2 regions of the Staphylococcus saprophyticus subsp. saprophyticus ATCC 15305 genome follow, and region 2 is predicted to be linked to the other one. Evidence: a T-box and tRNA genes for the amino acid it is inferred to sense, from the RefSeq annotation. Region 2 holds a T-box; the other holds one or more tRNA genes.

Region 1 (3,386 bases), 180 kb from region 2:
AAAATGGTTCAGGACAGAATCGAACTGCCGACACATGGAGCTTCAATCCATTGCTCTACCAACTGAGCTACTGAACCATAATAAATGGCGGTCCCGATGGGATTCGAACCCACGATCTCCTGCGTGACAGGCAGGCGTGTTAACCGCTACACTACGGGACCTTTTAAAAATTGCGGGAGGCGGATTTGAACCACCGACCTTCGGGTTATGAGCCCGACGAGCTACCGAACTGCTCCATCCCGCGTTAATAATATAAATGGCGGAGGAAGAGGGATTCGAACCCCCGCGAGCCGTTAAGCTCCTGTCGGTTTTCAAGACCGATCCCTTCAGCCGGACTTGGGTATTCCTCCACAAATATTAGCTAAAAATAAATTATATTCAATTATTATAAAGATGGCGGAGGAAGAGGGATTCGAACCCCCGCGGGCCGTTAAGCCCCTGTCGGTTTTCAAGACCGATCCCTTCAGCCGGACTTGGGTATTCCTCCAAAATTATATGGACCTTGCAGGACTCGAACCTGCGACCGAACGGTTATGAGCCGTTAGCTCTAACCAACTGAGCTAAAGGTCCTAAATATAATTTACAACTAATAATTAGTGGCGGTGGAGGGGATCGAACCCCCGACCTCACGGGTATGAACCGTACGCTCTAGCCAGCTGAGCTACACCGCCGTTGTATTTTAGTTTGTATTAAATATGGTGGAGACTAGCGGGATCGAACCGCTGACCTCCTGCGTGCAAAGCAGGCGCTCTCCCATCTGAGCTAAGCCCCCATATATAAATTTTCAGGGAATCGGGAAGACAGGATTCGAACCTGCGACCCCTTGGTCCCAAACCAAGTGCTCTACCAAGCTGAGCTACTTCCCGTAAATTAGTGCGCCCAATAGGGGTCGAACCTATAACCTCTTGATTCGTAGTCAAGTACTCTATCCAGTTGAGCTATGGGCGCATAATTTTTATAGGATGATGCCGAGGACCGGAATCGAACCGGTACGATAATCACTTATCGCAGGATTTTAAGTCCTGTGCGTCTGCCAGTTCCGCCACCCCGGCAAAATAATGGAGCAGAAGACGGGATTCGAACCCGCGACCCCGACCTTGGCAAGGTCGTATTCTACCGCTGAACTACTTCTGCATATGCGGGTGAAGGGAGTCGAACCCCCACGCCGTAAGGCGCTAGATCCTAAGTCTAGTGCGTCTGCCAATTCCGCCACACCCGCGATATTAAAATGATAATGGTGAGCCATAGTGGGCTCGAACCACTGACCCTCTGATTAAAAGTCAGATGCTCTACCAACTGAGCTAATGGCTCATCAAAATGGTGCCGGCCAGAGGACTTGAACCCCCAACCTACTGATTACAAGTCAGTTGCTCTACCAGTTGAGCTAGGCCGGCTAAATTAAATAAATGGTGGAGGATGACGGGTTCGAACCGCCGACCCTCTGCTTGTAAGGCAGATGCTCTCCCAGCTGAGCTAATCCTCCATATAAATTGCCTGGCAACGTCCTACTCTTGCGGAACGTAAGTCCGACTACCATCGGCGCTAAGGAGCTTAACTTCTGTGTTCGGCATGGGAACAGGTGTGACCTCCTTGCCATTGTCACCAGACAATGAAATGTATGAAATTATACATTCAAAACTAGATAGTAAGTAAAATATGATTCAACCAAACAAAACATTTAAAATTTGATTAAGTCTTCGATCGATTAGTATTCGTCAGCTGCACATATCGCTATGCTTCCACCTCGAACCTATTAACCTCATCATCTTTGAGGGATCTTATAACCGAAGTTGGGAAATCTCATCTTGAGGGGGGCTTCATGCTTAGATGCTTTCAGCACTTATCCCGTCCATACATAGCTACCCAGCGATGCCGTTGGCACGACAACTGGTACACCAGAGGTATGTCCATCCCGGTCCTCTCGTACTAAGGACAGCTCCTCTCAAATTTCCTACGCCCACGACGGATAGGGACCGAACTGTCTCACGACGTTCTGAACCCAGCTCGCGTACCGCTTTAATGGGCGAACAGCCCAACCCTTGGGACCGACTACAGCCCCAGGATGCGATGAGCCGACATCGAGGTGCCAAACCTCCCCGTCGATGTGAACTCTTGGGGGAGATAAGCCTGTTATCCCCGGGGTAGCTTTTATCCGTTGAGCGATGGCCCTTCCATGCGGAACCACCGGATCACTAAGTCCGTCTTTCGACCCTGCTCGACTTGTAAGTCTCGCAGTCAAGCTTCCTTATGCCTTTACACTCTATGAATGATTTCCAACCATTCTGAGGAAACCTTTGAGCGCCTCCGTTACTCTTTAGGAGGCGACCGCCCCAGTCAAACTGCCCATCTGACACTGTCTCCCACCATGATAAATGGTGCGGGTTAGAAATCCAACACAGCGAGGGTAGTATCCCACCAACGCCTCCACGTAAGCTAGCGCTCACGTATCTCAGGCTCCTACCTATCCTGTACAAGCTGTGCCGAATTTCAATATCAGACTACAGTAAAGCTCCACGGGGTCTTTCCGTCCTGTCGCGGGTAACCTGCATCTTCACAGGTACTATGATTTCACCGAGTCTCTCGTTGAGACAGTGCCCAAATCGTTACGCCTTTCGTGCGGGTCGGAACTTACCCGACAAGGAATTTCGCTACCTTAGGACCGTTATAGTTACGGCCGCCGTTTACTGGGGCTTCGATTCGTAGCTTCGCAGAAGCTAACCACTCCTCTTAACCTTCCAGCACCGGGCAGGCGTCAGCCCCTATACATCACCTTACGGTTTAGCAGAGACCTGTGTTTTTGATAAACAGTCGCTTGGGCCTATTCACTGCGGCTCTCCTGGGCGTTAACCCTAAAGAGCACCCCTTCTCCCGAAGTTACGGGGTCATTTTGCCGAGTTCCTTAACGAGAGTTCGCTCGCTCACCTTAGAATTCTCATCTTGACTACCTGTGTCGGTTTGCGGTACGGGCACCACAATTCTAGCTAGAGGCTTTTCTTGACAGTGTGAAATCAACGACTCGAGGAAACAATTTCCTCTCCCCATCACAGCTCAATCTTAAGAATGCCGGATTTGCCTAACACTCAATCTCACTGCTTGGACGTACAATCCAATCGTACGCTTCGCCTATCCTACTGCGTCCCCCCATCGCTTAAAACGAATAATGGTGGTACAGGAATATCAACCTGTTATCCATCGCCTACGCCTATCGGCCTCAGCTTAGGACCCGACTAACCCAGAGCGGACGAGCCTTCCTCTGGAAACCTTAGTCAATCGGTGGACGGGATTCTCACCCGTCTTTCGCTACTCACACCGGCATTCTCACTTCTAAGCGCTCCACATGTCCTTGCGATCATGCTTCAACGCCCTTAGAACGCTCTCCTACCATT
Region 2 (3,386 bases):
GCTAGATCAAATGAAAGGGAGAATTGCAGTTGCGATTGCATTTCAAAATGTACTTTTGATATTACTTGCCTTTATCATGGTGTTGCTAATTTCGATGGTGTCTAATCATTCTGTAAATGAATTGTTCCTTGGTGCTGCACCTGGTGGCATGAGCCAAATCGTATTAGTAGCAATTGAAACAGGTGCCGATGTGGCGCTGATATCGAGTTATCATATTTTTAGGATATTCTTTATTTTATTCTTAATTGCACCTTTATTAGGTCATTTACTCAAATATATAGATAGATCACATTCATAGAGCTATTAGAATTTATTGATTTACTATTGAGTTTGATTAGGTATTTTAAAATGAAATATGTTCACAAATAACCTTCTATGAATAGAAGGTTATTTTTTAATGAAAACAAAATGCATAAAATAATAATCAGACATTTTAAGGGGATTATCATTAATTTCATTCCAATTTTTAAATATGGGTAACTTAATATTCTTATTTATAGGTCTACTAATGATCGGTATCGTATTATCAGTCTACGAAGGCACAATGCCAGGCACACTACCGACACTATTCTTTTCAAATGTTCGTTATAGAACACTGTCTTGGACATTTAACATTTCAGTGTCTGTGTTTGGTGGTACGACACCTTTAGTAGCGACAAGGTTGGTACATGAAACTGGAAACAACCTTGCCCCAGGCTTTTATTGGTTAATAGTGAGTATTATTGGCCTTATAGTTGTCGTGTTTTTATTTAAAGACACTTCAAAACAGTCTTTAAAAGGCTCTTATCCAACTGTTTCTAATGAAAAAGAATTTAAAATAGCTGTTGAAAACCCTAAAGATTCATTATGGTGGCATTCAGAAAGCCAACAAAATAAATAATCTATTAATTACATTATGAAACAGCGATGTACTTTTTAATGATTTCATTTTACTTATAACAAATGAAATCATTGAAAAATATTTTTTAATTTAAAAATAAGCATATAGGTTATGAATATATACGAGTCACTTTTACAAGTAATTTAGTTTAACAAATTTTAATCATCTAATTATTTAGTTATGGTTATAAATCGGCTTGTTTGGACAAGACTGCAAATGCGCATTATACAATCCAGCAGCCTCTAAAAATGAAAAAACTGTTACTGGACCTAAAAATTTGAACCCATAACTTTTTAAAGATTTTGAAAGTTTTGTTGCACGTTCATCTACAGTAATTCGGTCACTAGGTTGTTTGTAACCACAATTAATGGGTTCATAATCAACAGTTGACCATAAATAATCACTGAAACTACCGTAGTCTTTTTCAATTTCAAAGTAACCTTTTGCTTGACTTACAATTGCTTCTAATTTTTTTCTGTTATGTACGATATTAGGGAAAGTCATTAATTGATCAATATCCTTATCTGTCATTTTTACAATTTGATGAGGATCGAAATCATAAAATGCTTGTTCATAGGATTCTTTTTTCTTTAATATTGTTAACCATGAAAGACCAGCATGTTGAGATTCTAGTGCTAAGAGTTTAAACAATTTGAGACTATCATATAGTGGTTGCCCCCATACTTCGTCATGATATTTTAAATAGATCGGATCTTTGGTACCAAATGCACAGTCGTTCATAAATTTCACTCCATTTTATTGACTTATTTTAACATCCATTATACTATAATTAAGTAAATAAATATTGTCTACTGGGAAGAGTAAATAGGCTTGAATTTAACAGAGAGTACAAGAATGCTGAAAATGTACAATTTAACTTATTGAAGGTAGCCCACATTGAACTTTAACTGAACACTAATCATATGAAGATATCTGTTTAATAGGTTAAAGCGTGCTTGAGCGTTAATCATGTAATTAAGTGCTTGAAATTAGTTTGTAATTTCTTGAATTTAGGTGGTACCACGGAATATCCGTCCTATTTTGATAGGGCGGATATTTTTTATTTTTAAGGAGGATTTTAACACATGGAAATGAAACCAAAATATAATCCAAGGGAAGTTGAGTCTGGACGTTATGACCAATGGGTAAACAGTGGATATTTTAAAGCAAAAGATGATCAATCTAAAGAAACATATACAATCGTTATTCCGCCTCCAAATGTAACTGGTAAATTACATCTTGGTCATGCTTGGGATACAACATTACAAGATATATTGACACGTATGAAACGCATGCAGGGTTACGATACCTTATATCTGCCAGGCATGGATCATGCAGGCATTGCGACACAAGCTAAAGTAGAAGCAAAATTAAATGAACAAGGTTTATCTCGACATGATTTAGGAAGAGAAAAATTCTTGGAGCAAGCATGGGACTGGAAAGAGGAATATGCAAACTTTATCAGACAACAATGGGCTAAACTTGGTCTTGGTCTAGATTATAGTAGAGAAAGATTCACATTGGATGAAGGTTTAAGTAAAGCAGTTAAAAAAGTATTCGTTGATATGTACAATAAAGGTTTGATTTATCGTGGCGAATATATTATTAATTGGGATCCTATTGCGCGCACGGCTTTATCTGATATTGAAGTTATACATGAAGATGTGCAAGGCAAATTTTACCATTTTAAATATCCTTATGCAGATGGTAATGGTTATATTGAAATTGCAACGACGCGTCCAGAAACGATGTTAGGTGACACTGCAATTGTGGTTAACCCGAATGATGAACGTTATAAAGACGTAATAGGTAAAACAGTTATTTTACCTATTGTAGGTAGAGAATTACCAATATTGGCTGATGAATATGTAGATATTGAATTTGGTAGTGGTGCGATGAAAGTTACACCTGCGCATGACCCAAATGATTTTGAAATAGGTAATCGACATGATTTAGAGCGTATTATTGTCATGGATGAATCAGGTAAGATGAATGACAAAGCTGATAAATACCAAGGCATGGATCGTTTTGATTGTCGTGAACAATTAGTAAAAGATTTAGAAGCAGAAAACCTAGTCATTAAAATTGAAGAGCATGAACATTCAGTTGGTCATTCTGAACGTTCTGGTGCAGTCGTAGAACCTTATTTATCTACACAATGGTTCGTTAAGATGAAACCACTTGCTGAACAAGCATTAAATAACCAAAAAACAGACGACAGAATCGATTTTGTTCCAGCCCGCTTTGAAAAAACATTTAATCGATGGATGGAAGAAATTCGAGATTGGACAATATCTAGACAACTTTGGTGGGGGCATCAAATTCCAGCATGGTACCATAAGGAAACTGGTGAAATATTTGTAGGTGAGCATGAACCAGAAGATATTGAAAACTGGGTACAAGATGAAGATGTCTTGGATACTTGGTTCTCCAGTGCTTTATGGCCGTTTTCTACACTAGGCTGGCCTGATGTCGAAGCAGATGACTTCCAACGTTATTTCCCAAC

What was found. A T-box is a leader RNA that pairs with one kind of tRNA and senses whether it is charged. The one in region 2 lies ahead of SSP_RS05635 (valine--tRNA ligase), so its partner is inferred to be a tRNA-Val.
Region 1: it encodes a tRNA-Val, which carries the amino acid that the T-box ahead of SSP_RS05635 (valine--tRNA ligase) is inferred to sense. The anticodon was not compared.

What each region holds. Positions count from the first base shown of each region.
Region 1 is NC_007350.1:962,865-966,250, reverse strand. Features, by position in the region: tRNA gene SSP_RS04725 (tRNA-Phe) at 5-77, opposite strand; tRNA gene SSP_RS04720 (tRNA-Asp) at 86-161, opposite strand; tRNA gene SSP_RS04715 (tRNA-Met) at 171-244, opposite strand; tRNA gene SSP_RS04710 (tRNA-Ser) at 258-350, opposite strand; tRNA gene SSP_RS04705 (tRNA-Ser) at 395-487, opposite strand; tRNA gene SSP_RS04700 (tRNA-Ile) at 497-570, opposite strand; tRNA gene SSP_RS04695 (tRNA-Met) at 598-671, opposite strand; tRNA gene SSP_RS04690 (tRNA-Ala) at 697-772, opposite strand; tRNA gene SSP_RS04685 (tRNA-Pro) at 793-866, opposite strand; tRNA gene SSP_RS04680 (tRNA-Arg) at 875-948, opposite strand; tRNA gene SSP_RS04675 (tRNA-Leu) at 967-1,052, opposite strand; tRNA gene SSP_RS04670 (tRNA-Gly) at 1,060-1,134, opposite strand; tRNA gene SSP_RS04665 (tRNA-Leu) at 1,138-1,219, opposite strand; tRNA gene SSP_RS04660 (tRNA-Lys) at 1,236-1,311, opposite strand; tRNA gene SSP_RS04655 (tRNA-Thr) at 1,319-1,394, opposite strand; tRNA gene SSP_RS04650 (tRNA-Val) at 1,408-1,483, opposite strand; rRNA gene rrf (5S ribosomal RNA) at 1,493-1,607, opposite strand; rRNA gene SSP_RS04640 (23S ribosomal RNA) at 1,686-3,386, opposite strand, start outside.
Region 2 is NC_007350.1:1,147,059-1,150,444, forward strand. Features, by position in the region: gene SSP_RS05620 (AbrB family transcriptional regulator) at 1-298, shown strand, start outside; partial or broken gene SSP_RS05625 (MFS transporter) at 446-880, shown strand; gene SSP_RS05630 (DNA-3-methyladenine glycosylase I) at 1,055-1,621, opposite strand; T-box leader at 1,680-1,922, shown strand; gene SSP_RS05635 (valine--tRNA ligase) at 1,966-3,386, shown strand, end outside.